4 regions of the Streptomyces sp. NPDC021020 genome follow, and region 3 is predicted to be linked to each of the others. Evidence: riboswitches for the same ligand, from Rfam matches in the RefSeq annotation. Region 3 holds a riboswitch; each other region holds the start of a gene.
What was found. Region 3 has a riboswitch for cyclic di-AMP ahead of ACH4SL_RS16980 (NlpC/P60 family protein). Riboswitches for the same ligand answer to the same signal wherever they lie in the genome.
Positions count from the first base shown of each region.

Region 1 (7,470 bases), on a different contig from region 3:
GCGGGCCCTCGCGTCCGCTCCGTGGGCGGCTCCGGCAGGATGGGCGCGTGCAGTTCACGCCGATCAGCCGGCCCCGGCTCGCCGCGGCCCTCGCCGAGAAGATCGCCGGGCAGGACCCGCCCGCGGGGCCGTGGTGGCGGGTCGCCGTGGACGGCGCGCCCGCCGCCGGCACCGCGGACCTCGCCGACGACCTCGCCGCCGCGCTGCCGCCGCTCGGCCACCGGGTGCTGCGGGTACGCGCCGCGGACTTCTGGCGGCCCGCGTCGCTGCGGCTGGAGTACGGGCACGAGGACGCCGACGCGTACTACCAGCTGTGGCTGGACACCGGCGCCCTGCGCCGGGAGGTGCTGGACCCGCTCGGCCCCGGCGGCAGCGGGCGCGCCCTGCCGTCGCTGCGCGACCCCGGCACCGACCGTTCCACCCGGGCGGACTACGTCGAGCTGCCGCCCGGCGGGGTCCTGGTGCTGGACGGCCCGCTGCTGCTCGGGCAGGGCCTGCCATTGGACCTGACGGTGCATCTGCGGCTGTCGCCGGCCGCGCTCGCCCGCCGTACGGAGGAGGCGGCGCGCTGGACGCTGCCCGCCTTCGCGCGCTACGCCGACGAGGTGCTGCCGGAGGAGACCGCCGACGTCACCGTGCGCGCCGACGACCCGCGGCATCCCGCGTGGACGGGCGGGGAGCCGGCATGAGCGTCGTGACCAGGCTCCGCCTTGCCCTCGGCGGTCGCGCCCCGCTAGCGTCCACGACCACCATGACTGTCGCCACCGCGCCGCTGACTCCCGAGCACATACCCCTGGCCGTGCAGCGTTACGACCGCTGGTTCGCCCGTGCCCGGCGCCCGCCCTCGCAGCGGTCCTGGCTGGCCGACGGACCCGTGCGCGGCGAGGACCTGCTCGGCCGGCTGCACACGGTGCCCGGCCTGGAGGCCTGCCGCGCGCTCGACGGCGACGGCAACATGATCGGCTACCTCGCCGCCCAGCCCGTCACGCTCGCCCCCGACGACCCCGCGGGCCTGCGCACCCACCCCCACTCCGCGCTCGTCCCGTACGGCGGCCACGCGCTGCCCGGCGGGCGGGAGACCGAGGTGCTGCGCTCGCTCTACGCCCGGATCGCCGAGCGGCTGGTCGCCGACCGGCGGCTGGTGCACTACGTGCAGGTGCCCGCGGGCGAGGTGGCCACCGCGCCCTGGGTAGACCTCGGCTTCGGCCGCGAGCTGGTGCACGGGCTGATGGCGGTCAAGGCCCGCGGCCGGCAGCCGCGCGGGGTGGAGGGCCTGGGCATCCGGCGTGCCGGGCCCGGCGACCTGCCGCAGATAGGGCGGATGGCCGCCGAGTCCTCCCGGCGGCAGCGCGGCACCGCGGTCTTCCAGCCGCAGCCCGAGGCCGCGCTCGCCGCGCACCGGCTGCGCTACGCCGACGCGCTCGCCGACCCGCGCTGCGGCGCCTGGATCGCCTCCCGGCGCGGCGAGGAGATCGCGATGGTCGTCATCGTCCCCGCCGCTCCGGATCCGGTGATACCCGAGTCGTGCGTCGAGCTGGCCGAGGCGTACGTGGAGCCGTCGGCGCGCGGTGAGGGCATCAGCCGGGTGCTGCTGGCCACCGCGCTGGCCTGGGCGTACGACAACGGACACCGCTACATGTCGGCCCGCTGGCACTCCTCCTCGCCGCTGGCGGCGGGCCACTGGCCCGCGGTCGGCTTCCGGCCGGTCGCCTACCGGCTCAGCAGGACGCTGGACGCGCGGATCGGCGGGGCGCCGGGGACGTTCTGACCCCCCATCGGCGACTAAAGGTGCGAAAGTTGCATAAGCCTGCATATCGGACATTTCACGGTGATGTGGATCACGCCGGGCGAATCGTGTGTCCGGTGTCACCCGCCGAACACGGTCCGCTCCCGGCCCGCGCACCCGCTGTTCCCGCCGCGGGTCGAATGTTGCGGTGGGTACGCGGCCGGTCCGCGGACGGTGACGGGCGCGGGTACGTACCGGATCGTACGGGTGGCGCGCTGTGACCGCCGGTAAGGGTGGAATGGGGCGGCATGCCGGGTTTGCTTGCCCGGCGCTCGCGAGGTCGTTTAGCTTCGCCGTTACCGCGGGCCGGACGTCCGCGACAGCCGCCGGGCGGAACGCCGAATCCTGCCGCCGCCCGGGCGCAGCACCATCCGAGCTGCAAAGGGCAGGAGCGGGGGACCCAAGGTAAGCCGCCGTCCGGGACGTCTCCCGGCCGGCTCGGGGTGAAGCCGTGCCGTACACCCGCGCACCTGACCGGAGCGCGCACCGCGGCCGCGGCCGGGCATCTCCAGCCCGAACCCGACAGCTCACCTCGCAGGCGTAGGAGAGGAATCCCCATGCCCGCACAGGGTCAGCACCGCAAGCCCCGCTCGCTCAACCGCCTCACCCGCGTCTGCATCGTGGCCGGTACGGGCGCCGCTGCCGTGGCGATCCCGCTCGTCGGCGTCGCCCAGTCCGCGTCCGCCGCCGAGCCCGCCAAGGCCCCGGCCGCGGCGACCGCCACGGCGCACGACTACACCGTGGTCCGCGGCGACACGCTCGCGAAGATCGCCACCACGCACCACGTCAAGGGCGGCTGGAAGGCGCTCTACGACGCCAACAAGAAGGCCATCGGCGCCAACCCGTCGCTGATACGCCCCGGCCTGCACATCACGCTGGACACCACCCCGGCCGCCGCGCCCGCCGCGAAGGCGCCCGCGGTGAAGGCACCGGCCGCGAAGGCCCCCGCCAAGAAGGCCGCCCCGGTGAAGAAGGCCGCTCCGGCCGCCCCCGCCGCCGCCGCGAAGAAGGCCGACACCGGCTGGACCAAGCCGGTCGGCGACGCCGCCATCGGCACCGGCTACAAGACCGGCGGCAGCATGTGGTCCTCCGGCCACCACACCGGCGTCGACTTCCTCGTCTGGAGCGGCACCCCGGTCCACTCGGTGGCCGCCGGCACCGTCGTCCACGCGGGCGCGGACGGCGCCTACGGCAACGACGTGATCATCAAGCACGCGGACGGCAAGTACACCCTGTACGGCCACCTGACGCGCCCGGTGGTCTCGGTCGGCCAGACCGTCACCGAGGGCCAGGAGATCGGCATCTCCGGCGCCACCGGCAACGTCACCGGCCCGCACCTGCACTTCGAGGTGCGCACCACGCCGGACTACGGCTCCGACATCGACCCGGTCGCCTACCTGGCGTCGCACGGCGTCACCGTCTGAGCCACCGCCCGAGCGGCACGACCCCCGGTGCCCGTCCGGTCCTCGCGACCGGGCGGGCACCCGCGTGTCTCCCCCCCCCCCGTGTCACGCCTGCCCGAACAGCCCGGCCAGCTCGCCCCGGGAGGCCACACCGAGCTTCGGGTACGCCTTGTACAGGTGGTAGCCGACGGTCCGCGGGCTCAGGAACAGCCGGGCCGCGATGTCCTTGTTCGACAGGCCCTCCGCCGCCAGCCGGACGATCTGCGATTCCTGCGGTGTGAGCCCCGCCTCCGCGTCCACCGGCGCCGCCTCCCGGCCGGCCTCCGGCAGTGTCCCGCCCGCCGCGCCCAGCTCGCCGCGCGCCCGCTCCGCCCACGGGGCCGCGCCGAGCCGCTCGAAGACGTCCAGTGCGGTGCGCAGCCTGACCCGGGCCTCGTTCTTGCGGCGCGCCCGGCGCAGCCACTCCCCGTACAGCAGGCCGGTGCGGGCCGACTCCATCGCCCGCCGGTGCGGGTCGTGCGCGTCGAGCGCGGCGAGGTAGTACGCCTCCGCGTCCGCCTCCGGCGCGCGCAGCGCCCGGCAGCGCGCCACCAGCGCCGCCGCCCAGCTCTGCCCGGACCGCGCCGCCCACTCCTCGAACCGCGCGAAGGACGCGTCCGCGCGCTCCGGCACCCCGAGCCGCACCGCCGCCTCCACCAGGTCCGGCACGCTGCGGGTGGCCGATATGTGGTGCCGCACCGACTCCTCGCCGAGCAGCGCCAGCTGCTCCAGCGCCGCCTGCGCCCGGCCGCGGCCCAGCTCCAGCAGCCCCTGCGACCAGTACGCCCACGGGGCGCCCGGCGCCATCGCCGTGCCCGAGCCGCCCGCGAGCGCCGCGTCCACCCGGCGGCGGCACTCGTCCTGGTCGCCGCGCATCGCCGCGACGTACGCGAGCGCGCTGCTGAGCTGGCTCACCCACTGCCGCTGCCCGGTGTCCGCCGCGATCCGCAGCGCCTCCCGGGCGGTCGCCGCCGCGTCGTCGAAACGCGCGTCGAAGATCTCCGCCTCGGCCCGGAAGAACAGCACCGTCGTGAGGCGCCCGACCCCGCCGCTCTCCCGGCCCTCCGCCGCGAGCACCGTGGTCAGCTCGTGCGCCTGCACGTCCTGGCCGAGCGTCAGGCCCACCCCGCACAGCATCACCAGATGCCCGGGATCGACCCGCCCGCCGTGCGCCGCCCGCGCCGCGGCCGCCGCCGCGCCGAGGTCCGGCGGTACGCGCCCGGCCGAGCCCGGCCCCAGTGCGGCGACCAGGAAGGCGGCGACGGGCAGCACGGGCGCGTCCGGCGGCAGCCCCAGCGCGTCCAGCCGCGCGAGGGTGTCGGTGACCACGTCGCCGCCCAGATACCACGCGGTGTGCGTGGCCTGCACGAGCATCCGCGCCGCGCGCTGCGGATCCCCCTCGGCGGCCAGCGCCGCCCCCTCGGTCAGCAGCCGGTGCGCACCGGGGAAGTCCCCCTCCAGGAAGTCCGCGAGCCCCCGCACGTGCAACGTCCGCGCGACGGCGAGCTGTTCGGCTCCGCCTGAGGGGAAGGCACCCTCGGGCCTGCCGCCCGGCCCGGCGGCACGCGGGGCCAGGGCACTCCCGGGCGCGCTGCCCGAGGCGGCGTGCGGGCCGCCGTCCGGGCCGCTGCCGTGCGGGCGCTGTACGGGTGCGGCTGCCTCCCCCGGGCCGCCGGTCCCGGCGCCGCCGCCCGGGCCGCTGCCGTGCGGGCGCCGTACGGGTGCGGCTGCCTCTCCCAGGCCGTCGGTCCCTGGGGCGCCGTCCGGGCCGCTGCCGTACGGGTGCTGCTCCGATGCGGATGGCTCCTGCGGGCTGCGGGCGTCCGCGTCGGTCCCGGCGCCGCCGCCCGGGCCGGCGCCGTGTAGGTGCCGTGCAGGTGCGGGTGCCTCTCCCCGGCCGTCGGTCTCCGGGGCGCCGTACGGGCCCTGCACCGGTGCCGCTTCCTCCCGTGGGGCGGCGGCCGTGGCGGTCAGGCGTGTCGCCAGGCGGGCGGCCTCGTCGGCGAAGGCGCGGGCGCGGGGGATCTCGCCCGCTTCGGAGGCGGATTCCGCGGCGAGGAGCAGGCGGCGCAGGCGGGCCGGCGGGTCGGTGCTCAGCCGGGCCGCGCGGTCGTACGCGGCCGCGGCCGCGGTGTGGCCGCTGCGTTCGCGCGCGCGGCCCGCGGTGCGTTCCAGCGCGGCGGCCGCCGCCTCGTCGGGGCCGGTCGCGGCGGCCGCGAGGTGCCAGGCGCGGTGGTCGGCGTCGCGCTCGGGGTCGGCCGCGGCGGCCAGCGCGCGGTGCGCGGCCAGCCGCTCGGGCAGGGAGGCCCGCTGGTGGATCGCGGCCCGCACGAGCGGATGCCGGAAGCGCAGCAGCGTGCCGTCCACCGTGACGAGCCCGGCGTCCTGCGCGGGCGGGAGGTCCGGGACACCCGCGCCCAGCTCGCCCGCCGCCCGCAGGACCGTACCCAGCTCGCCGGTGTGGTCGGCGGCGGCCACCAGCAGCAGCGTCTGGGTGGCCCGCGGCAGATGGCTGACCCGGCCGTGGAAGGCCAGCTGCAGGCGGCTGGTCAGCGGCAGCGCGCCCGGCCCGGCCACCGCGCTCCCGGCGTCCCGCAGTCCCGCCGGGAGCTCCAGCAGCGCCAGCGGATTGCCCTGCGCCTCCGCCAGCACCCGGCGGCGCAGCCCCTCCGCCATCGGGTCCTCCCGGCCCGAGGGCCCGGAGCGCTCGGCGAGCAGCGCCAGCGCCGCCGCCTCGTCCAGCGGCGCGGGGCGCAGCTCGGGCAGGCCCGGCGCGGGGAAGGCACCCTCGCCGTCGCGCGCCGCGAAGACCATGGCGACGCCCTCCGCGTCCAGCCGCCGCGCCGCGAAGAGCAGCGCGTCGGCGGACGCCCGGTCCAGCCACTGGGCGTCGTCCACGACGCACAGCAGCGGCCCGTCGCCCGCGTGCTCCGACAGCAGCGACAGCACCGCCAGGCCGACGAACATCGGTTCGACGGGGCCCGGTTCGACACCGCCGAGCCCGAACGCCGCCCGCAGCGCCCGCCGTTGCGGCTCCGGCAGCGCGCCGTCCGCGCCCATCGCCGTACGCAGCAGCAACTGCAGCCCGGCGAAGGGCAGTTCCGCCTCGAACTCGACGCCCGAGCCGCGTACCACCGTCATGTCCGCGGCCTGGCCCACCGCGTGCTCCAGCAGCGCGGTCTTGCCGATGCCCGCCTCGCCGCGCAGCACCAGCACCCCGCTGCGCCCGTCCCGTGCCCCGTCCAGCAGGCCGCGCAGCGCCGCGGCCTCCCCGTCCCGTCCGTACAGCATGATCAGACGCTAGCCGACGTCCGCGGCGCGCAGCCCGCGGCGTATCGCCAGCTCCACCGGCGAGTACGCCCCGTCGGCGCGCTCCAGCTCCAGCGGCACGGCGGGGTGGAGCGGCGGCTGGGCGAGGAAGCGCGGCGCGGCGCCGTGGTTCGGCTGCGCGGCGTGCACGAGGAAGGGGTGGCACAGGAAGACGTCGCCCGCCCGGCCGGTGGCGAGCGCCACCGGGCGGTGGTCGGAGGCGGCCACCATCGCCGGTGCGCCCCGCAGCATCGACACGCCCGTCTCGCCGTACGGGGCGAGCACCCGCGGGATGTCGAGATGGGAGCCGACGCGGATCCGGGTCGGCGCGTTGTCCTCGGTGACGTCGGTGAAGAGGAACAGCATCAGCAGTGCGCGGTCCCGCGAACGCAGGTTGGAGAAATGCCAGCTCTCGCCCGCGGGCAGGTAGCCGCCGTCGATGTGCCAGCCCGCGTCGTCCGGTTCCTCCGGGTGCGGGAAGCGCAGCGGGAAGGAGCCGAGCGACGGCCGCGGCACCCACCGTCCGGGCCCGACCAGCAGGTCGAACGCGGCATGCAGGACAGGGGTGTTGGCCGCGGCGACGAAGGGCGGCTGGGGCATGTTGCCCACCCAGTGCACCGGCTTCGTCCACGTCGCAGGATCGGCCGGGTCGAAGCCGGTCTCCTGCCACAGCAGGTCGGCGCACGCGCGGGCGGTCGGAGCGTCGAAGGCCCCCTCGATCTTCACGAAGCCGTCCCGCAGGAAGTCCTCGACCAGCGCCTCACCCCCGGACGCGGGGTCACTCGTGTCCATGCTGCCGATCATCACCGCCGCCGCGCCGCGCGGTCCAGCGGATTTCCGCCGGGCTCAGGCCGGGCTCAGGCCGGGCGCGGGACGGTGCCCTGCACCTGGTGCAGGAAGGACGCGTTGTCGGGCGTGTGCCGCATCCGGTCC
Region 1 covers NZ_JBIRQQ010000008.1:475,385-482,854, forward strand. The annotation lists gene ACH4SL_RS25865 (uridine kinase) at 48-689, shown strand; gene ACH4SL_RS25870 (GNAT family N-acetyltransferase) at 752-1,768, shown strand; cyclic di-AMP (ydaO/yuaA leader) riboswitch at 2,151-2,340, shown strand; gene ACH4SL_RS25875 (peptidoglycan DD-metalloendopeptidase family protein) at 2,344-3,210, shown strand; gene ACH4SL_RS25880 (AAA family ATPase) at 3,295-6,519, opposite strand; gene ACH4SL_RS25885 (phytanoyl-CoA dioxygenase family protein) at 6,529-7,329, opposite strand; gene rho (transcription termination factor Rho) at 7,395-7,470, opposite strand, start outside.
Region 1: another riboswitch for cyclic di-AMP. It lies ahead of ACH4SL_RS25875 (peptidoglycan DD-metalloendopeptidase family protein); the one in region 3 lies ahead of ACH4SL_RS16980 (NlpC/P60 family protein).

Region 2 (7,470 bases), on a different contig from region 3:
GTACGCACGGAGGTGCCCGCATGATCCGACCCACCGCCCGCTACGTGCTCCCGGAGTTCACCGAGCGCAGCAGCAGCGGCACCCGCACCACGGACCCGTACTCCAAGCTGCTCCAGGAGCGGATCGTCTTCCTGGGCACCCCGGTCGACGACACGTCGGCCAACGACGTGATGGCCCAGCTGATCCATCTGGAGAGCGCGAGCCCCGACCAGGACATCCACCTCTACATCAACTCGCCGGGCGGGTCCTTCTCCGCGATGACCGCGATCTACGACACGATGCAGTACGTGACGTGCGACGTCGCGACCGTCTGCATCGGGCAGGCGGCGTCGGCCGCGGCGGTGCTGCTGGCGGCCGGGGCGCCGGGCAAGCGGATGATCACCCCGTACGCCCGGATCCTGATCCACCAGCCGTCGATGGGCGACGTGGTGCAGGGCGACGTGTCGGACCTGGAGATCCAGGCCAACGAACTGCTGCGCACCCGCGACAAGCTGGAGGCGCTGCTGGTGCGCCACACCGGGCAGGAGCCGGAGCGGATCCGGGCGGACATCGAGCGCGACAAGGTCTTCGACGCCGCGTCCGCCGTCGACTACGGCCTGGCGGACCGGCTCACCAACAGCCGCAAGACCAACGGCCCGGCCACCGGCGCGCGGTGAGGCCGGTGCGCCCGGAACCGCCGCCGCTGCCGGCGCTCACCCGCTCCGAGGGCGAGCTGATCGACTGCTACCTGGAGGTCGTCGACCTGCTCGGCCGCGTCAACCCGTCGCGCGGCACCGACACGTACGGGGCGCTGCGTGCCGCGCAGGCGCTCGTCGGGCGGGCGCTTGCGCTGCGCGAGGCGCTGACGGTGATGCACCTGCGCGGCGAGACGCAGCTCCACCACGCCACGCTGGGGCGGGCGCTGCGGGTGCTGGACGGCGAGCGCCGGTCCTCGCTCGCGGTGGTGGCGCCCGCACCGGAGCCGCCCGCGCCGTGACGGCCGCCCGCGCCGTCACGCTGCGGCGCGGCCTCCCCTTGTCGGCCGAACCCTCCCTCATCCCGTCGGCCCAGCGGCGCGGGGCCGGCGGGCGACCGCCCCGGTTGCGCGGGCCGGTCCGGGCGGTGGGTCGACAGCGCAGGTCACAGCGGTGTGCCGGGGCGCGCCGCTCACCGGAAGGGAGCAGCGCCGCCACCCGGTCGGACCAAGCGTGACGAGGGTCACACCGGGCGTTTCCCGCCGGGTACCGGCGTGCCGTGTGCGTCACGATCCGTGGTGACGACAAGCCCCCGCCGCCGTGGCGGGGCGGTCCGCACGGACGCCGAGTCCCGCCGGCGTGCGGATGCCAGGTCGACACGAGTGCAACGGCGGGAGCGGAGGACCCACGCACGACGGGGCCGGACCCGGTACTCCCGGGCCGCCCCTTGGGGTGAAGCCGCAGCACGCGGCCGGGCATCTTCGCCTGCCCGAACCCGACAGGTCATCCTTCGCAGGCCGACGACGAAGGGTTGCGCATGACCGCGCCTGTCGCAGTTTCCGCTTCCGCACGGCTGACCCGTCTCGGGGCCGCGTCCGTGCTCACCGCCGCCGCAGTCGCCGTACCGTCCCTGCTGCCCGGCGCCGTCCAGCAGGCCGAGGCGGCCACCACGGGCGTCCGGGCCCTCGGGGTGGCGGCGTCCAAGGAGGGCTCCCTCTACCAGTGGGGCGCCACCGGGCCCTCGCGCTTCGACTGCTCGGGCCTGACCCTCTACTCCTTCAGCAAGGCCGGCAAGCGGCTGCCGCGCACCGCCGCCGCCCAGTACCGCAACACCCGCCACATCTCCGCGTCCGGCCGGCACGTCGGCGACCTGGTCTTCTTCCACAGCGGACCGTCCGCGTCCTCCGTCTACCACGTCGGCATCTACGCGGGCGGCGGCAAGATCTGGCACGCCCCGAAGACCGGCGCCCGGGTGCGCCTGGAGCACATCTGGACGCGCACCGTCTGGTACGGGCGGGTCTGACCGCCGCGCGGCCCGCGCTCAGCCCACCGGGACGGCCCAGGGCAGCACGATCCAGACGGTCTTGCCGCCGTCGCCGGTCGGGGTGACCCGCAGGCTGCCGCCGGACTCGGCGGTCAGATGGCGGATGATGACCAGCCCGCGGCCGTTGTCCTGCTGCTGCGGGCACACCGCGGCCTGGCGCGGCCAGCGCGGGTGGCTGTCGGTGACACCGATGTGCAGCTGCTCGGACCGCTCCAGGCGTACGTCGACGGTGAAGGTCGGCGACAGGCCCGAGGTGTGCAGCACCGCGTTGGTGGCCAGTTCGGACACGATCAGGCGCACGGTGTCGACGGCCGGGGCGCCCGCGGGCAGTCCCCAGTCGGCGAGCAGCGCGCAGACGTACCGCCTGGCCGCCGTCACCGAGGCGGGTTCGCTCGGCAGGGTGACGGACGCTTCCTGAAGATCTGCCATGGCGACGCTTCCCTTTCCCGCCGTGACCTGGCTCCGATGCGAACGCCCCGGCTGCGGGGCCGGAATTGGGCCGCCCTCGCATACGCCGGGTTCGCGCCAGAATGCACTCATCGTGCCGCCAATGCGGGCGCCGCACAGCGGTCTGCATATATCTGTCGCTCAAATCGGTGAACTCTGCCGCGGGAGAACGCACATGGTCGGCAGACTGGCGTATCGGGGAGAAGAGGACAGAACGCAACCGGCCGCCGGATTGCGTCGCAGCGAGGAGGGCGAGAGGACATGGAACGAGAGCCCGCCGTACGCCGGCGCCGACTCGGCGCGGAACTGCGCCGGTTGCGCGATCTCGCGGGGTTCACCAGCGGCGAGGCGGCCCAGCGGGTGGGGTGGCACCAGTCGAAGGTGAGCCGTATCGAGACCGGCCACAGCAGCGTCCGCGCCGAGGACGTCAACCTGCTGCTCGACGCCTACTCCGTACGTGACCGCGATGTTCGCGACCTGCTGCACACCCTTGCCGGACACGGCCACCAGCGCGGCTGGTGGCACGACTTCCGCGAGGTCCTGCCGGTCGAATACCGCGACTTCATCAGCCTGGAGACGGGCGCCACCCGGGCCAGGTCGCTGGAGACCACGGTGGTGCCGGGCCTGCTCCAGACTCCCGGGTACGCCCGTGCGCTCACCCGCGACGTACTGCCGCAGCTCGCCCCGCGCGAGGTGGCCGCGCTGGCCGAGGTGCGCATCGCACGGCAGGCTGTCCTGCTGGAGCAGAACCCGCCGCTGGAGCTGAACGCGGTGCTCGACGAGGCGGTGCTGCGCCGCGGTGTCGGCGGGCCGGAGGTGATGGCAGGTCAGCTGCGGTGGCTCGCACGCGCGGCCGAACTCCCGCAGGTTTCCCTGCAGGTGCTGCCATTTGCCGCGGGCGGGCACATAGGGGTGACGGGGTCTTTCGTCATCTTCTCCTTTCCGCGCATTGCAGATCTGGATGTGGTTGTTCTCGACCATCTGACCGGTAGTCTCTGTGTCGATCGGAAAGAAGACATCGCCGCTTACACCGCCGCGTTCGCCCGATTGTGTGATCGCGCGCTCCCCTGTGCGGAATCGGCTGCGATGATCACGGAAATCGGGGCGGAGTTCTCGCGGTTGCAGCGGCGCACTAAGGAGGCACCGACAGCATGACTGCGCGAATCCCGGCGGCCCGCGAGCCGCACGCCCACGTTCCGTCCAGCCTGGCGCTGGACGTCGCCTGGCGGCGCAGCAGCCACAGCACGGCGGCGAACAACTGCGTCGAGACGGCCCGTCTGCCCTCCGGCCCTGTCGCGGTCCGCGACTCCAAGGACACCGCCGGGCCGGCCCTGCTGTTCGCACCGGGTGCGTGGACCTCGTTCGTGGCGGCCGTCAACGCGGAGGCGCTCAAGGCCGGTTAGACCCCGGAGGCGGGCAGGTCCCGTCAGGTACGGATCGCCCCGGCCGGCGCGGTCGCGACGATCGTGGCGGCCGCCGCCGCGATCCCGGCCGGGGACAGCGCCGCGTTGGCCGTCACCCGCAGTCGGGAGACGCCGTCGGGGACGGACGGCGGGCGGAAGCAGCCCACCGCGAGCCCCGCGGCGCGGCACGCGGCGGCCCACTCCACCGCCGCCGCGGGCGAGGGCGCCCGGACCGAGACGACGCACGCGTCCGGCGCCGTCGCATCCAGCCCCGCGGCGGTGAGGCGGCGGTGGAAGTCGCGGGCCGCGCCCAGCGCGCGGCCCGCCCGCGCGGGCTCGCGCCGCAGCAGCCGCAGCGCGGCGAGGGCGGCGCCGGCCGCGGCCGGCGCCAGCCCGGTGTCGAAGATGAACGTCCGCGCGGTGTTGACCAGGTGGTCGATGACGGCGGCGGGGCCCAGCACCACTCCGCCCTGCGCCCCCAGCGCCTTGGACAGTGTCGCGGTGCACACCACGTCGGGCGCGCCCGCAAGGCCCGCCGCGTGCGCGGCCCCGCGCCCGCCGGGCCCGAGGACGCCGAGCCCGTGCGCGTCGTCCAGCAGCAGCGCGGCCCCGTGCGCACGCGCCGCGGCGGCGAGCGCGCCCAGCGGCGCCGCGTCGCCGTCCACCGAGAAGACGGTGTCGCTGACGACGACGGCCCGCCCGGCGTGCGCGGCGAGCGCCTTGCGCACGGCGGCGGGGTCGGCGTGCGGGACGACCTCGGTGGCCGCCCGGGACAGCCGGCAGCCGTCGATGAGGGAGGCGTGGTTGGCCGCGTCGGAGACGATGAGGGCGCCCGGCCCGGTGAGCGCGGTGACCGCCGCGAGGTTGGCCGCGTAGCCGGAGGCGAGCACCAGCGCGGCCTCGAACCCGGTGAAGTCGGCCAGCTCCGCCTCCAGTTCGGCGTGCAGCGCGGTGCTGCCGGTGACCAGCCGGGAGCCGGTCGCCCCGGCGCCCCACGTCACGCACGCCTGCGCGCCCGCCGCGGTGACCTCGGGGTGCAGGCTGAGGCCGAGGTAGTCGTTGCCCGCGAGGTCGAGCAGGCCCGGTTCCGCGGCCCGTGGGCGCAGTTCGCGGCGCAGCCCGGCGGCGGAGCGTGCGGTGGCCTGCTCGGCGATCCAGCCGAAGGGGCCGGGGTGCCCGGCGGCGGGCGGTGTGCTGGTCACGGCGGTCCTTCGGGGTGCGGTTCGGGAACGGTCGGCGGGGTGCGGCCGGGGCGGCGCCCGCTGCGGGGGCCTCACCCTGCAACGTACTGGCCCGCAATCGTGCACAGGGTGTGGTGATGCACACACCGGCGGCCACCGCTCTTGTTCGGTCCGTCCTTGGCTCGGGGCCGCCGGGTAGGCGAGTATCCCCTCATGGATCTGCTGACCGCACTGGTGGACAAGGGGCTGCGCCGCGAGCTGCCCACCCGGGACGAGGCGCTCGCCGTGCTGGCGACGTCCGACGACGAACTGCTCGACGTGGTGGCCGCCGCGGGCCGGGTGCGCCGCACGTGGTTCGGCCGCCGGGTGAAGCTGAACTACCTGGTCAACCTCAAGTCCGGGCTGTGCCCCGAGGACTGCTCGTACTGCTCGCAGCGGCTGGGCTCGCAGACCGGCATCCTCAAGTACACCTGGATCAAGCCCGAGGAGGCCGCGGCCGCGGCGGGCGCCGGGGTGGCGGGCGGCGCCAAGCGGGTGTGCCTGGTGGCGAGCGGGCGCGGGCCGACCGACCGCGACGTGGACCGGGTCTCGGAGACGATCGCGGCCATCAAGGGGCAGCACGAGGACGTCGAGGTCTGCGCGTGCCTGGGCCTGCTGACGGGCGGCCAGGCCGACCGGCTGAAGGCGGCCGGCGCGGACGCGTACAACCACAACCTCAACACCTCCGAGGGCACGTACGGGACCATCACCACGACCCACACGTACGCCGACCGGGTCGACACCGTGCAGCAGGCGCAGGCGGCCGGGCTGTCGGCGTGCTCGGGGCTCATCGCGGGGATGGGCGAGAGCGACGCGGACCTGGTGGACGTGGTCTTCGGGCTGCGCGAGCTGGACCCGGACTCGGTGCCGGTCAACTTCCTGATCCCCTTCGAGGGCACCCCGCTGGCCGAGGAGTGGAATCTCACCCCGCAGCGCTGCCTGCGGATCCTGGCGATGGTCCGGTTCGTGTGCCCCGACGTGGAGGTGCGGCTGGCGGGCGGGCGCGAGGTGCACCTGCGCACGATGCAGCCGCTGGCCCTGCACCTGGCCAACTCGATCTTCCTGGGCGACTACCTGACGAGCGAGGGCCAGGCCGGCCAGGCCGACCTGGACATGATCGCGGACGCCGGCTTCGAGGTGGAGGGCGCGGACACCACGACGCTGCCCGCGCACCGCGCCGCCGGGCTGTGCGGCACCCACGACCGCGGCTGCGGGGGCTGCGGCGACACCGCCTGTGCCGACGCGCACGGGCACGGGCACGGCGGGGCGGAGGCCGCACCGCCCGTGCCGGGTGCGCGGACGGACCTGGTCGCGGTGCGCCGCCGGGGTGCGGGAACGGACCTGCCGCCCAATGCCTGAGCCCGCGGCCCTGTTCGCGGCCCCGGCCCCGCTGTCGCCCGAGGTGCTCCTCGGCCTGGACCGCGAGCACGTCTGGCATCCGTACGGGCCGATGCCCGGCCGCCAGGAGCCGCTGGTCGTGGCGTCGGCCGAGGGGGTGCGGCTGCGGCTCGCGGCGCCCGCGCAGGGGCGTGACGAGCTGGTCGACGGCATGTCGTCGTGGTGGTCGGCGATCCACGGCTACCGGCACCCCGTGCTGGACGCGGCCGTACGCGACCAGCTCGGGCGGATGAGCCATGTGATGTTCGGCGGCCTGACCCACGAGCCCGCCGTGCGGCTCGCGGCGCGGCTGGTGGAGATCACGCCCGAGCCGCTGCGGCACGTCTTCCTGGCCGACTCCGGGTCGGTGTCGGTCGAGGTCGCGGTCAAGATGTGCCTGCAGTTCTGGCGCTCGCTCGGCCGGCCGGAGAAGCGCCGGCTGCTGACCTGGCGCGGCGGCTACCACGGCGACACCTGGCAGCCGATGTCGGTGTGCGACCCCGACGGTGGCATGCACCACCTGTGGTCAGGGGTGCTGCCCGAGCAGGTCTTCGCCGAGCAGCCGCCGCCCGGCTTCGACGCGGAGCCCGACCCGGCGTACTGCGAGCGGCTGCGCGCCCTGGTCGCGCGGCACGCGCACGAGCTGGCGGCGGTGGTCGTGGAACCGGTCGTGCAGGGCGCGGGCGGCATGACCTTCCACTCCCCCGGCTACCTGCGGGTGCTGCGGGAGGCGTGCGACGAACAAGGGGTGCTGCTCGTCCTCGACGAGATCGCCACCGGCTTCGGCCGCACCGGAAAGCTCTTCGCGGCCGAGCACGCCGGGATCAGCCCCGACGTGATGTGCGTCGGCAAGGCGCTGACGGGCGGCTACCTGACGATGGCGGCGGCGCTGTGCACCTCCGCGGTCGCCGAGGGCATCTCCCGCGGCGAGGTGCCGGTGCTCGCCCACGGGCCGACCTTCATGGGCAACCCGCTGGCCGCCGCGGTCGCGAACGCCTCCCTCGACCTGCTGCTCGGGCAGGACT
Region 2 covers NZ_JBIRQQ010000010.1:78,319-85,788, forward strand. The annotation lists gene ACH4SL_RS28220 (ATP-dependent Clp protease proteolytic subunit) at 21-656, shown strand; gene ACH4SL_RS28225 (hypothetical protein) at 662-976, shown strand; cyclic di-AMP (ydaO/yuaA leader) riboswitch at 1,316-1,488, shown strand; gene ACH4SL_RS28230 (C40 family peptidase) at 1,492-1,977, shown strand; gene ACH4SL_RS28235 (ATP-binding protein) at 1,996-2,427, opposite strand; gene ACH4SL_RS28240 (helix-turn-helix domain-containing protein) at 2,707-3,600, shown strand; gene ACH4SL_RS28245 (DUF397 domain-containing protein) at 3,597-3,848, shown strand; gene ACH4SL_RS28250 (aminotransferase class I/II-fold pyridoxal phosphate-dependent enzyme) at 3,872-5,050, opposite strand; gene bioB (biotin synthase BioB) at 5,243-6,427, shown strand; gene ACH4SL_RS28260 (adenosylmethionine--8-amino-7-oxononanoate transaminase) at 6,420-7,470, shown strand, end outside.
Region 2: another riboswitch for cyclic di-AMP. It lies ahead of ACH4SL_RS28230 (C40 family peptidase); the one in region 3 lies ahead of ACH4SL_RS16980 (NlpC/P60 family protein).

Region 3 (7,470 bases):
GGCCGCCTTGGAGGCCGGGCTGCCGCCCCCGCCGCCGGGGCCCTTGGCGTCGGAGCCGGTGCGCCGCCACTGGATGAGGGCGTCCGGGATCTCCTCCAGGAAGCGCGAGGGCGGGTTGTAGGCGGGCTGTCCCCAGGCGCTGCGCATCATCGACCGGGTCAGGTAGAGCCGCTCGCGGGCCCGTGTGATGCCGACGTACGCGAGCCGCCGCTCCTCCTCCAGCTCCTTGACCTGGCCCAGCGCCCGCATGTGCGGGAAGACGCCGTCCTCCATGCCGGTGAGGAAGACGACCGGGAATTCCAGGCCCTTGGCGGTGTGCAGCGTCATGAGGGTGATGACGCCGCCGGACTCGTCGTCGTCCGGGATCTGGTCGGAGTCGGCGACGAGGGCGACGCGCTCCAGGAACTCCGCCAGCGAGCCGGGCTCCTCCTCGCCGCGCTCCTGCTCGAACTCCAGGGCGACCGCGGCCAGCTCCTGGAGGTTCTCCACCCGGGTCTCGTCCTGCGGGTCGGTGGAGGCCTGCAGTTCGGCGAGATAGCCCGTGCGCTCCAGCACCGCCTCCAGGACGACGGCGGGGCCCGCGCCGGACTCGACGACGGTGCGCAGCTCGTCCATCAGCGTCGTGAAGCGCTTGACGGCGTTGGACGAGCGCGCCGCCATGCCGTACGCCTCGTCGACCCGGCGCAGCGCGGCGGCGAAGGAGATCTTCTCGCGGGCCGCGAGCGCCTCGACCATCGCCTCGGCGCGCTCGCCGATGCCGCGCTTGGGCACGTTGAGGATCCGCCGCAGCGGGACGCCGTCCTCGGGGTTGGCCAGCACGCGTAGGTACGCAAGGACGTCACGGACCTCGCGCCGCTCGTAGAAGCGCACGCCGCCGACGACCTTGTAGGGCAGGCCGACGCGGATGAAGACCTCTTCGAAGACACGGGACTGCGCGTTGGTGCGGTAGAAGACGGCGACGTCGCCGGGGCGGGCGTCGCCGGCGTCGGTGAGGCGGTCTATCTCGTCGGCGACGAACTGCGCTTCGTCGTGCTCCTGGTCGGCGGTGTAGCCGGTGATGACGGGGCCGTCGCCGGCCTCCGTCCACAGGTTCTTGGCGCGGCGGCCGGCGTTGCGCTCGATGACGGCGTTCGCGGCCGACAGGATCGTCTGGGTGGAACGGTAGTTCTGCTCCAGCAGGATCGTGCGGGCCTGCGGGTAGTCCTCCTCGAACTGGAGGATGTTGCGGATCGTCGCGCCGCGGAAGGCGTAGATCGACTGGTCCGCGTCACCGACGACGCACAGCTCCCCCGCCTCCTCGCCCGTCCCGACCAGCTCGCGCACCAGCGTGTACTGCGCGTGGTTGGTGTCCTGGTACTCGTCGACGAGGACGTGCCGGAAGCGCCGCCGGTAGTGGTCGGCGACGTCGGGGAATGCCTGGAGCAGGTTGACCGTCGTCATGATGATGTCGTCGAAGTCGAGCGCGTTGGCCTCGCGCAGCCGCGCCTGGTAGAGCGCGTACGCCTCCGCGAGCTTCTTCTCAAAACCGTTCTCGGCCTGCCCGGCGAAGGTCTCCTCGTCGACCAGTTCGTTCTTGAGGTTCGAGATCTTCGCGCTGAAGGACTTCGGCGGGAATTGCTTCGGGTCCAGGTCCAGGTCGCGGCAGACGAGGGCCATCAGGCGCTTGGAGTCGGCCGCGTCGTAGATGGAGAAGGACGACGTGAAGCCGAGCACCTTGGACTCGCGGCGCAGGATGCGCACGCACGCGCTGTGGAAGGTGGACACCCACATCGCCTTGGCGCGCGGGCCGACCAGCTCCTCCACCCGCTCCTTCATCTCGCCCGCGGCCTTGTTGGTGAAGGTGATCGCGAGGATCTCGCCGGGGTGGACGTGCCGCGCGGCGAGCAGGTGGGCGATGCGGTGGGTGAGCACCCGGGTCTTGCCGGAGCCCGCGCCGGCGACGATGAGCAGCGGCCCGCCGGCGTGCTCGACGGCGGCGCGCTGCTGCTCGTTGAGCCCTTCGAGGAGTTGCGCGGGGTCGGTGGCGGGGCGCGGGGCGCCGTTGCGGTAGTACGCGTCGCGCTCGCCGGCCGGGGCGCCGCCGCCGGATTCCAGGTCCTCCGGGGGCGGCGGGGCGTCCGGGTCGGCGGGCTCGGGGGCCACGTGCAGACCGGACTGGAGGCCGGCGAGGAAGTCGTCGTCAAAGAGGCTGCTCATCGCCTCCCGAGTCTAGAGGCCCGTACTGACAGCGACGTCCGGTTCGGCCCCTTTCCCCGTAGCGCGCGAATCACACTCGGTGAGAATCAGAATTGATTACGAAAAGGTATCGGGGCCAACCGGACACCGGCCTTCCCCTCGCTGCGGCACTTGGTTACGGTGCCGCACCAGGCAGCGTCCGAAAGGAGTCCGTCGGGCATGGCGACACACCGCAAGTCCCGCACCGCGATACTCAGCAGCCCGGGGCCGCGTACGGCCGTGGGGCTGACGACCGCCGCGCTGGCCACGATGACCATCTTCGCGGAGGCGGCGAGCGCCGCGCCCGAGGCCCCGTCGCCGCAGCCCTCGATCGCCGAGGTGAAGGCGAAGGTGGACGCCCTCCAGCACGACGCGGAGGTGGCCACCGAGAACTACAACGGGATCAAGGAAGCCACCAGCCAGCAGAACACCAAGGTCAACACGCTGCTGACGCAGGCCGCCCAGAAGACGCAGACGCTGAACGAGTCCCGCCGGCAGCTGGGCATCTACGCCGCCGCGCAGTACCGCAGCGGCGGCGACGACTCCACCGCCACCTACCTGCTCGCCGCCAGCCCGCAGGACCTGCTGGACCAGCGGCACCTGACCGACCTGTTCGGCAAGCGGCAGAAGGCCGCCGTCGAGGACTTCCGGGTGCAGCAGGCCGACGCGACCCAGAAGCGCATCCAGGCCGCGCAGGCCCTCCAGACGCTCACCGCGAAGCAGGCGCAGCTCAAGACCGCCAAGGCCGATGTCGCGAAGAAGCTGGGCGCCGCGCAGCAGCTCCTCAACAGCCTGACCGCGCAGGAGAAGGCGCGGCTCGCGGCCCTGGAGAAGAAGCAGGAGGAGGAGGCGGCGCGCAAGGCCGCCGCGATCGCGAAGCAGGAGCAGGCGAAGAAGGACGCGGCGGCCAAGCAGGCCCAGCAGGCCGGCTCCACCACCTCGACCTCCTCCGCCGCGAACAGCTCGCTCGCCGACAAGGCCATCGCGTTCGCCCGCGCCCAGATCGGCGAGCCGTACGTGTGGGGCGCGACCGGCCCCGGCTCGTGGGACTGCTCGGGCCTGACGCAGGCGGCGTACAAGGCGGCGGGCGTGACGCTGCCGCGTACCACCGGCGAGCAGGTCAACGTCGGCACCCGGGTGTCGCAGTCCGACATGGAGCCGGGCGACCTGGTCTTCTTCTACAGCGACCACAGCCACGTCGGCATCTACATCGGCGGCGGGAACATGATCCACGCGCCGCACACCGGCACCGTCGTGAAGATCGCGCCGATCACCGAGATGCCCATCTACGGCGTGGTCCGCCCGTACTGACCGACGTCGGGGAACGTTGACCGGCGTCATGGCGCACGGTCACGAACCGTAAGATCACAAAGCGATTTCGGTCACGTTCCGATCCAAACTTCCCAGACCCGGGAGAGTTTGGCTACGGTAGCCCGCTAGGCGATACGTTCTCCGCCGGTGACCGCACCGGCAGCGTCTCACCTCCGCTCAATCCGGCCCAGGCCGGAACCGGGGACCCACCAAGCACAGTTGGGGTGAATCGGACACGGTGCCGCGAGGCGCCGGACCGTAGGGCCAACCTTCCCGGCCCGAACCCGTCAGCTAACCCGGTCGGCGGTTCACGGAAGGAGTCGCCTTCGTGGCGTCGCACCGCAAGCCGCGTCAGAGCCTGCTGGCCGTCACCGCCCCGCGCGCGGCGGTCGGGGTCACGGCCGCGGCTCTTGCCTCCGTCACCCTGCTCAGCGAGAGCGCCAGTGCCACGCCCGCCAAACCGAAGCCCACCATCGCCGAGGTCAAGCAGCAGATCGACACCCTCAACGAGCAGGCCGAGGTGGCGACGGAGGCCTACAACCAGGCGGTGGAGAACACCAAGACGCAGCGCGACAAGACCAACACGCTGCTGGGCGAGGTCGCCCGGAAGACCGAGCAGATGAACGCCACCCGGCAGCTGCTGGGCCAGTTCGCGAGCGCGCAGTACCGCGACGGCGGCATCGACCCGACCGTCCAGCTGCTGCTGTCCAGCGACCCGACCGCCTTCCTGGAGCAGTCGCACACGCTCAACCAGCTGTCGGCGAGCCAGACCGCGGCGCTGAAGAACTTCCAGATCCAGCAGGAGCAGGCCTCCATCAAGCGGGCGCAGGCCACCGCGAGCCTCGCCCAGCTCACCACCGCGCAGCAGCAGCTCGCGACGCAGAAGAAGACGATGGAGACCAAGCTCGCCGCGGCGCAGAAGCTGCTCAACAGCCTCACCGCCCAGCAGCGCGCCCAGGTCGCGAACATCCACAAGGGCTCGTCGTCCAAGAGCGACTACACCTACTCCGGCCCCGCGAGCGGCCGTGCCGCCGCCGCGATCCAGTTCGCCCTCGCGCAGCGCGGCAAGCCGTACGTGCGCGGCGCGACCGGCCCCGGCTCGTACGACTGCTCCGGGCTCACCCAGGCCGCCTTCCGCGCGGCGGGCGTGACCCTCGGGCGCACCACTCAGGACCAGATCCACGACGGGGTGGCCGTCTCGAAGGCCGATCTGCGGCCCGGCGACCTGGTCTTCTTCTACTCCGGCAACTCGCATGTCGGCATCTACCTCGGCAACGGCCAGATCGTGCACGCCCCGCACACCGGCGCGGTCGTCGAGGTCGCCCCGATGAGCTGGATGCCCTTCTCCCAGGCGCGCCGGGTCGCCTGACCCCGGCGCCCGCGCGGCCTCTCCTCCGCAGCCTGACCGCGCCCCTGCCCGTACGTCGGTCGTACGGATCCGGGGCATCCGGTCAGGCTGCGGGCATATGCGGGCGGGTCACCCGTCGAACGGCGGTCGAAAGCGCGCAGAGGTGACCGGATGAGGCCAATCCCGGTCAACGCGCCCCTTTCCCGCCCCCGGCGGGTCTAGCGTCGCTCCTCAGGTGGCCGACACCCCACTGCCGTCCCGGCTCGTGGACGGCACTCGGCCACCCCCGCCGAAGGCCCGGCGGCGCCCTGACCCCCCGTGCAGGCGCCGCCGGGCCGTTCCCTGGAAGGAGTGACGGCCGCGATGGCCTCACACAGTCCCGCCGGCAGTCCCACCGGCCCCGCCGCGCACCGCAGGCGCCCTCCTTTAGCCGGCGGTCCCTCCGCGGCCACCAAACGGGTCGGTGTCACCCTGGCCCTCGCCTCGGCCGCCTCCGTGACCCTGCTCGGCGAGGCCGCGCACGCCGAGCCACAGCTCACCCCCGACCAGGTACGCGCCCAGGTCGCGACGCTCTACCAGCAGGCGGAGCAGGCCACGCAGGAGTACGACGGCGCCACGGAGCAGGCCGACCGGGCGAACTCCGCGGTCACCGCCCTCCAGGACGAGCTGGCCCGCAAGACCGCCGCCCTCAACACCACGCGGGACGCGCTCGGCAGCCTCGCCGCCGCCCAGTACCGCACCGGCGGCATCGACCCGCTGCTGCAGCTCGCCCTCAGCTCCTCCCCGAGCACCTACCTGGAGCGCGCCGCCTTCCTCGACCAGGCCGGCACCCGCCAGTCCGTGACGCTGCGCCAACTCGCCTCCCAGCAGCGCGACATCGCGAGCACCCGCGCGCAGGCCACCGACAAGCTCGCCGCCCTGCGCACCGCGCAGGCCGCCGTCGCCGCCCACCGCCGCACCGTCACCGGCAAGCTCGCCGCCGCCCAGGCGCTGCTGGCCCGGCTGACCGCCGCCCAGCGCGCGGCCCTCGCGGCGGACGACGGCCCCCCGGCGCAGGACACCGCCCCCGCGCACGGCACCGCCCCCGCGCCGCTGCCCGCGGTCGCGGCCCCCTCGCCGCGCGCCGCCCGCGCCGTGGCGTTCGCCTACCAGGCGCTCGGCCTGCCGTACGTGTGGGGCGCGACGGGCCCGCGCGCGTACGACTGCTCCGGCCTGACGCAGGCGGCGTGGAAGGCGGCGGGTGTGTCGCTGCCGCGCACCACGTACACCCAGATCAACGCGGGCCCGCGCATCTCGCGCGACCAGCTCCAGCCCGGCGACCTGGTCTTCTTCTACTCGGGTGTGAGCCACGTCGGCATCTACATCGGCGGCGGGAAGATGATCCACGCACCGCACCCCGGCTCGACGGTGCGGATCGCGCCGATCAGCGAAATGCCTTTCGCGGGCGCGGTCCGCCCCAGCTGAACCGGGGTGCGGCCGTGACAGGTGGGCCCCGCGGCACCGCGGGGCCCACCGCGCTACACGGGCGGCCTCACCTCCGCGGGCGTCACGTACAGCCCGGGGCCCTTCGTCCCGACGGCCCGGCCGAGCGCCGGCCGCCACAGGACGACGCCGTGCTCCCGCTCCCACCGCCGGGTGCTGCGCGTCCCGACCGCGAACACCGCGAAGAGCAGCGGCAGCAGCAGCACGAGGAGCGGCACATGCAGCCGCCAGACGCCGAACAGCGCGAGCAGCACGCCGACCAGCCCCGTCACGGCGGCGTCGAGGGCGAGCCGGCGCCGGACGGCGTCCCGCCCCTCGTGGTCGCGCCGCACGGCCGGCGGCGCCTGGAGCGGTACCGCCGCCGCGTAGCCCTCGGCCAGCGAACGCCGGGTCTTCTGCCTGAGCTGCGCCCACGGCACGACGACCAGGAAGACGCCCAGCAGGACCAGCTGGCCGGTCAGGTTGAAGGTCTCCCAGTCCTGCTCCTGGCTGCCGACCGACAGTGCCACGGCGAGGCCCGCCGCGGTGCCGGCCACGCACCCGGCGGTCATCCACCGGGCGTGCGCCACCAGCGGCACCAGGAACCGCTGCCGCCCGTGCGGCAGTTCTGCCGCCGCGGCCGTCACCGGTCCACCTCCTGCGCTGTCGCCGGACATTCCGTGTTCTCCTTCGTCCTCACCGCGCTCATCCGAAGAGCCCACCGAGTTTCTTGAGTCCCTTCGCGACCCCGCCGACCCCCTTGACGACGCCGCCGGCCACCGAGGTCCCTATCTTGTTCGCCACCTTCCCGACGGGTGTCGCCGCCAGTTTGGGGGCGAATCCGATGCCGGTGAAGATGAGCAGCGCCTGCACGGAGGACTTCACACACGCGGTGCCGAATCCGTTACGGCAGTTGTAGTACGCCTGGTAGCCGTTGGCCACGATCTGGATGCCGGTGTAGACGGCGATGGCCGTCGCGCCGCACGCCGCGCCGCCCTCGGGGCCCACGATCGAGCAGAAGAGCAGCCCTCCGGCGGCCACCGCGATGGCCGCGTTGGACGCCGCGTTGAGCTTGTCCGCGACGTCGTTCTTGTGCGGCATCTTGACGGCGTCCTTGCACTGCGCCGCCGAACTGC
Region 3 covers NZ_JBIRQQ010000005.1:385,883-393,352, reverse strand. The annotation lists gene pcrA (DNA helicase PcrA) at 1-2,196, opposite strand, end outside; gene ACH4SL_RS16985 (NlpC/P60 family protein) at 2,395-3,525, shown strand; cyclic di-AMP (ydaO/yuaA leader) riboswitch at 3,690-3,847, shown strand; gene ACH4SL_RS16980 (NlpC/P60 family protein) at 3,854-4,894, shown strand; gene ACH4SL_RS16975 (NlpC/P60 family protein) at 5,237-6,337, shown strand; gene ACH4SL_RS16970 (hypothetical protein) at 6,391-7,011, opposite strand; gene ACH4SL_RS16965 (RHS repeat-associated core domain-containing protein) at 7,040-7,470, opposite strand, start outside.

Region 4 (7,470 bases), on a different contig from region 3:
CGTCGCGTACAACGCCGCCTTCGCGCGGCTCTTCCCGCGCCGCGAGGTGCCCGGCAACACGATGCGCTGGATGCTGCTGGACACCGAGGCCCGGGAGGTGCTCGGGGACTGGGCGGAGAGCTGGCTGCCGCGGCTCGTGCCGCAACTGCGCGCCGCCGTGGTGGCCAACCCGCACGACCGGCCGCTGGCGCAACTGCACGCGGACGCCATGCGCGACCCGGTCGTCGCCCCCTTCCTGGAGGCGCCGACCGGCGAGTACATCGGGCCGCGGGCGGAGAGCGCGCTGCCGCTGGTGCACGCCGAGCTGGGGCCGGGGTGGGTGACGCTGTGCACGGCGGGGCCGTTCGGGGTGCCGGGCGGGCGGCTGATGTTCGTCCTCTTCGACCAGGGGGAGGAGCCGCGGCACGGCCCGTCCCTCACGGCGCCCGCCACCGCGCCCGTCGACCCGGAGGGCCTCGCGGACGGCGGACGCCGGCTCATCACCGCCGATACGGCGAAAAGCCCTGCTGGGCCGCACAATTGGGCCCTATGAGCTTCCCTCTTCCGCATGCGCTGCGGTCGCTGACACCCCACGTCCACGCCTGGCTCCCGGACGGCCACGCGACGTGGGGCATGGCCAACTGCGTCGTGGTCACCGGGCGGGGCGCGGGCCCGGGCCCCGGCACCGCGCTGCTGGTCGACACCCCGTACACCGCCGGAATGACCCGGCAATTGCAACGGCTCATCGCAGGGCTCGGCAATGGCCACGCCGACGACAACGAAGGCGGCGGCCCGGTGGTCCGCACCGTCGTGAACACCCACGGCAACGGCGACCACTCGTACGGCAACGCGCTCTTCCCGGGCGCCGACGTCATCGCCACCGACGCCAACGGCGAGCACCTGTGCGCGGAGCCGGAACCGGCCGTGCTGGCCGGGCTGGTGGCGGCCGCCGACCCGGCCACGCCCATGGGGGCGTACATGCGGCGGCATTTCGCGCGCTACGGCGACTTCGGCGGGGTCACGCCCCTGCACCCGAACCGCACCTTCAGCGGCGAGCTCGACCTGGACGTCGACGGGGTCGCGGTGCGGCTCGTCGAGGTCGGGCCGGCGCACACCGCGGGCGACCTGATCGTGCACCTGCCGCAGGAGGGCGTGGTGTGCGCGGGGGACGTCGTCTTCAACGAGGACCACCCGGTGCACTGGGCGGGGCCGCTGGAGTCGGTGCACGCCGCGTGCGAGCGCATCCTGGAGTGCGACCCGCGGGTCGTCGTGCCGGGGCACGGGCCGGTGATGACGCCCGCGGATGTGCGGCGCTACGCCGACTACCTGCTGGACCTGCGGGAGGTCATCCACCGCGGGCACACGGCGGGGCGCCCGCTGCCCGTCCTCGCCGCGGATCTGGTCGCGGCGGACCCCTACCCGCAGTGGGGGCTGGGCGAACGGATGGCGATCCTGGCGGCCGTCGAATACCGCGCCCTGGACGGTGCGACGGACCGGGCCGACCTCGTCGCCCTGGTCGGCCTCGCGGCCGGCTTCGCGGCGGGGGCGGACGCGCCGGACGGCAACGGGCCGGAGAAGGCGGAGGCCCCTCAAGGCGCGGCGGCGGACGGTACGGCGGCCGCGGGCGGCGCCGGGAGCTGACCTGCCGGCCGGGCGGGAGGGGGCCGGGGGCTGGAGATGCCGACGGCCCCGGCGTCGGGGGGGGTGAACGCCGGGGCCGCGGCGGCTCCTGGGGGCCTGCGAGCGGGCGCAGGGCCCTTGCCGTGACCGTACTCCTGCGGTGTTTCCTTCGCACGTCTGCGGTGTGCGTGTCCGGTGAATCCGCCGATACCGGGGACAGACCGTGTGCCCGACCCCCGATACCTGCAAGCCTATGCCTGTCGCCTAGCTTATGCGCAGATATCCGTACGTGCGTGCGTTTCGGCGTGGCGTTTCGCGCCGGATCTCAGACGGCGACGTCGTGGCCGTGCAGCCACGGCACCGGGTCGACCGGTGCGCCGCCGCCGGGGCGTACTTCCAGGTGCAGGTGCGGGCCCGGTACATTGCCGGTCGCACCGACCCGGCCGATCGTGTCGCCGGTGGTGACGCGGCCGTCCGTGGCGACCATCGTCGACAGGTGGCAATACCAGAGCTCGGTGCCGTCGTCGAGCCGCAGCACCACCCGGTAGCCGTACGAGCCCGCCCAGCCGGCCGAGGTGACCGTACCGGTGTGGACGGCGTGGACCGGGGTGCCGGTGGGGGCGGCGAAGTCCTGGCCGGTGTGCATGGCCCACATGTTGCCGGACTCGCCGAAGGCGTTGGTGAGCGTGTACGAGGCGACCGGCTTGACGTAGGAGGCGGCGAGCTGCGCCAGCCGCTCCGCCTCGGCCTGCGCGGCGGCCTCGGCGGCGGCCTTGGCCTTCGCCTCGGCCTCGGCCTTGGCGGCGGCGGCCTGCTCGCGCACCTTGCGGGCCGCGGCTTCCTTGGCCGCCTTCTCCGCGGCGATCCGCTCCGCGGCCTCGCGGGCGCGGCGCTCGGCGTCCGCGCGCTGCTGGGTGACCTGGGCGATGATGCGGCTGCACAGCGCCTCGCCGGGGTCGGCGGTCTCCGCGCCGGGCTCGGCGCACGGGGCGTCCTGGGCCTCGGTGGTGGGCGGGGCGGCGGGGGCCGCGGTCGCCGCCCGGGTGACGGCGGCGGGGTCGTACGACGGGGTGCCGACCGCGACGTCCGGCAACGGGACGGCGGGGGCCGCGGCGGGAGCTGCCGGCGCGACCGGCAGGTCAGGAGCCGCCACCGGCGCGGCGGCGGCGGGCGGTTCGGCCGCGGCGGCCACGCCGCCCGTGCCGACCGCGGCCATCGCCGCCATGCCGAGCACGGCCGATCCGACGCTGGCCGCGCTGCTCAGGCCGCCGGCCAGACCCGGGAGCCCGCCGCGCTGCCGGGGCAGGCGCGGCTGGCTGCGTGGGCCGTCGCCCGGGAGGCCGTCGGCGTCGGGCCGGGGGGAGCCGGCCGGCGCGGGGGCCTCGGGGGCGGGGACTGCGGCGGGTGCCGGGAGCGGGGCGGCGGAGCCGGGGAAGCCCTGGGAGCCGGGGGCTTGGGGGGCGGCGGGGGTGCCGGGTGCCGCGGGGAAATAGCCGGGGCCGTCGGGCGAGAAGCGCTCGCCGGGCTCTCCGAAGTGCCATTGCCCGGTCGGTTCTGCCACCGGGGTCGGAGCGTAGGCAGGCTGGTTGGACGCCACGGGGGCGCACTCCTTTCCTTCCTTCTCGCCTACCGGGTTAGCTGACGGGTTCGGAGCAGGAAGGTCTCCTACGGACGGCCTGACGGCCCCCCGATTCACCCCATTGGACCCCTTCCGTGGTGACGGAAGGGCGGGTCCCCGGTTCCCGCGGACGGGATTCGGCAAGCGCACGGTGCCGCCTGTCGGCGGCAGTGACGACCGCGCTGCGTTATCGAACGTTAATAGAGCCGGACGGGTTTTCCAAGCCGAATCGAAGAGTTGGGGGTGGGAAGCAATCGGGCAGGGTATCCGTAGAAGGGAGGAAGCGGACACGCGGCGTGGCCGGGCAGTGATGCGAGTGTTCGCCAGTTGTTACCGGAAGGGGGAGGGATGATCACGCGGGGTGAGGGGTCGGTGACCCTCGCGGCGGCGCGGGTGCGCCAGTGGTCTGAACCTGTGCCAATTCGCGAATCCCTTGGCACGCCAGGGGCGTGAGCCGCACGATGGGCAGGCCCGATGCTCTTGTCATGCACTCGTCCATGCCATGACTCCTCAGCACCATGCCGCCTCAGCACCATGACGCCTCTGGGAGCCCCCGATGCATCGCCCCAACCCTGCGGAACCCACCCGCCGTTCGCTGCTGCGCGGCGGACTCGGAATCGGCGCCGCCGCCACCGCGGGCCTGGCCGCCGACCTCTGGCCGGCCGCTTCCGCCCCGGCCGCCACCCCCGCCTCTGCCCGCGCCGCAGCCGCCGCGGTCGACTACCCGTCAGCCACCTGGGCGCCGGCCAGCACCGCCAACTACACGGCGTCCAACCGGCCCTCCAGCTACCCGATCCAGATGGTGGTCATCCACGTCACCCAGGAGACCTTCGCCGACACGATCTCCCTCTTCCAGGACCCGGCGCACGCGGCCGCCGCCCACTACGTGGTCCGGTCCGCCGACGGGGCGATCGACCAGTGCGTCCGCGAGCACGACATCGCCTGGCACGCGGGCAACTGGGACTACAACACCCGCAGCATCGGCATCGAGCACGAGGGCTGGGTCGACCAGCCGTCGTACTTCACGACCGCGATGTACCACTCCTCGGCAGCGCTGACGGCGGCGATCTGCGACAAGTACGGCATACCCAAGGACCGCGCCCACATCATCGGCCACGTCCAGGTGCCCGGCACCGACCACACCGACCCGGGCCCCAACTGGGACTGGGTGCGCTACATCCGGCTCGTCAACGGGGTCTGAGCCGGGCCGGGCCGCGCGGCAGCCGGGCCCCGACCGCCCGCCGCAGGCGCCGACCGGCCGGTACGGGGCCCGGCGCCCGCTACGGAGCGGACCGGTCGGTGGCGCCGCCGCGCGGGAAGGGCTCGTCGAGGGGGAAGAGGACGCTCAGCCGCGGCAGCCGCCGGGCCGCTTCCTCCTCGTCGAGGGCCGACCAGCGGCGCCCGGAGGGGTCGGGGCTGTCCGCCGGTACGGGCGGGGCGCCGGTCCCCCGGCCGCCGCAGCCGGCACCGTAGGGAGCGGGCCAGTGGCGGCGGGCGCCGCGGGCGCCGCGGACGGCGGCGTAGAAGGCGTCGCCGAAGTCCTCGCAGGGTCCGGTGACCAGCTCGTACGCGGCCAGGCCGACCGTGTCGAGGGCGGGCCACGCGGGCCGGTCGGCGGCGGGCCAGGCGGCGCGGGGGCGACCGGACAGCCGCAGCACCTCGGGGGCGTAGGCCAGGACGTCCGGGTCGTTCACCGCGGCCTCGAAGACCGCGCGGCCGAGGCCCATCATCCAGTGCTGGAAGGAGCGGAAGGTGTCGTCGGAACACCAGCCACCGAAGATCCGGTCGGCGGCGGCCCACAGATCCCAGGTGAGGGCCAGGTCGGTCAGCTCGTCGAGCCAGGCCTGGAAGGCCACGATCTCGTCACCGGTGCGCCGCGCGAGGCTGTCGCGCAGTCCGGCGTCACGCTTGTCACTGCCCAAGCCGTGCCGCCGGGAGTCCTCCAGGAGGGCCCAGAAGGAGTCGGTGTTCATGGGGACTGACTATGCCAGGGGCTTCTGACGACTCCAATTCGCTTGTCGGGAACGGAAGTTGAGCCCGCACGCTGGACGGGCGGCTGTGACCTGCGGGCCGCGCGGGATTCCGGATCCCGGGCAGCCACGGGCGCTCCCGCGGCTCGCGCCGCCCTGCGGCCCGGCAGCGCCAGGCCCCGCGCCGGGCAGCGCGTCGCCGTCGCCCGCGCCCCGCCCCGCACCCCGTGACCGTACGGGCGGACCGTCGTCCACAGGCTGTGGACGGACGGGTCGCGACCTGGTCGGCGGCGCTGGTGCCGCCGGTACGGGGCCGGGGCGGGACGGAGGGTCAGGCTCTCCAGAGCCAGGCGAAGACGGCGGCGCACGTGCCCATGGTGACCAGGATGGCGATCAACCGGACCGTCAGTTCCGGCGACTCAATGGCACGCTGCACCGTTCGCCACAAGCCATTCGTAATCATGGCTCACCTCCTGCTACGGCAGGTGTCCCGCGCTGTAGTGGCAGGTCACCCGCCTTACTCACAACGGTGATGCCCCACCAGCCCCAGCGCCCACGCCACCCCGCGCGATTCACCCGACTGGCGGAACGTGATCCACCGTTCGGCGGTACGCTCCGACCGCCCCGACCACGCGCCGGCGCCCGCAGCGCCCGCCGGTACGACTGGTCCGCGCCCCACCGCGCCGCCCGTCCCCGCCCCGCGCACCGGGCCCGCAGCGGCGCTGCCGCCGGTCACCGCGCCCGCCCGCCCCGCCGCGACCCGCGGCAGCCGGCCCCCGGGGCCGGCAACCGGCCCAAGACCCAGGCCTTTACCACCCCGCACCTCGCACCGTAAAGCGCCGCCGCAAAACACACAAACGAGCCGCACATCATTCCCGCCGCGCGCGCCCGGCGTGCGCGGAGGTCCCCTTCTGCAGTCTTTGCATCAGCGGTCGGAAATCGTCACGGAGGACACCGCCGACCGCCCCTTTCCGAAAGCAACCGGCGCATTGCATTCAACGCCCCTCTCCTTCAGCTCGTCCGGGTGACCTGCACGTCTCTCCCTGCCCTACCGTGTTCGCACGCGGGCCGACGACCGCGTCCGTGCGCGTCGAGAGGAAATGGGGACACCGATGCTCCGGCTGCTGCGTTCCCTTTCCACGCCTCCGGCGCGGAGGGCGGTCAGCAGACCTCGCAGGTTTGCCATCGGCGCGGGAGCAGTCCTTTCGGCGGCGCTGCTCGCGACGGCGGCCGGTTCCACCGCACCGGTCACGGCCCACGTCGGCGGAGACGGCGCAGGCGCGCTGCCCCCGCCCGGCGACACGCTCGGCTGGACCGCCGCCCACGAGACCACCACCACCGGCGGACAGCCGCCGACGGGACCCGGGAGGGGGACGGTCCGGGGCTGCCCTCGCAGGAATGCGCTTCCCCGTCCCTCGGCGATCCCGGACGAAGGTGAACGCGCGTTCCGAGGAGATACCCCCGGAGTGGCACCCGGCCCCGCCCCCGCCTCCGCACGAAGTGTGCTGTGCCCCGCCGGTCACACCAGGGGTGCGTGGGGACATCTCCCGGGCGGAACCCGGGGAAGAGCCGCGCGGCCGGCCTCCACCGGCCCCGGGGACACCGGCGGCGACGGCTTCACGCCGCTCCTCTTCCACGCGCCCTCCGGCGACGTCGAGGCCTGGAGCATCTCCCACCACACCGGCCCCGCCGACCCGCTCGTGGTCTGCAACGACCTCTCCTCCGGCCGGCCCTGTACGGGCGGCCCCTGGCCGCGCCCGCTCAACACCACCGCGGGCCCGCTCGGCAGTGGCAGTACGGGTGACGTCTTCGCCACCCTCACCCCGCAGTACGTGCGGGACCCACACCGCGCCGGAGTCGTCTACTACCCCGCGGTCGCGGCCGGTTCGGTCGGCGCCGGATGCCTCGACCTCGGCGCCCGCGCCAACTGCGGCTACGTCGCACTGGAGTCGTCCACCGGCTCGCCGAGCGCCGCCAACAGTCTGGCGGGCCTCGTCACGACCGGCGACGGCAAGGCGTACGGCGTGGCCAGCACCGGCGAGGTGCTGTGCTTCGACACGGCGTCCCGGAGCCCCTGCACCGGGCAGCCGTTCGCCGCGATCGTGCCGCCCAACCACGATGCGCCCGGGGCGACTTACTCGCCCTACCAGGGCGGGGCGACCGTCGCCGGCGGCCGCCTCTACGCCTCCTCCTCGCCGCAGAACGGCAGCACGCCCACCTCGCTGGGCTGTTACGACCCGGCGACCGGCGCGGTCTGCGCGGGCTGGACCACCCCGCACCCCG
Region 4 covers NZ_JBIRQQ010000001.1:351,761-359,230, reverse strand. The annotation lists gene ACH4SL_RS01615 (XRE family transcriptional regulator) at 1-532, shown strand, start outside; gene ACH4SL_RS01610 (MBL fold metallo-hydrolase) at 529-1,620, shown strand; gene ACH4SL_RS01605 (M23 family metallopeptidase) at 1,925-3,160, opposite strand; cyclic di-AMP (ydaO/yuaA leader) riboswitch at 3,208-3,370, opposite strand; gene ACH4SL_RS01600 (N-acetylmuramoyl-L-alanine amidase) at 3,774-4,418, shown strand; gene ACH4SL_RS01595 (DUF4240 domain-containing protein) at 4,498-5,190, opposite strand; gene ACH4SL_RS01590 (hypothetical protein) at 6,654-7,470, shown strand, end outside.
Region 4: another riboswitch for cyclic di-AMP. It lies ahead of ACH4SL_RS01605 (M23 family metallopeptidase); the one in region 3 lies ahead of ACH4SL_RS16980 (NlpC/P60 family protein).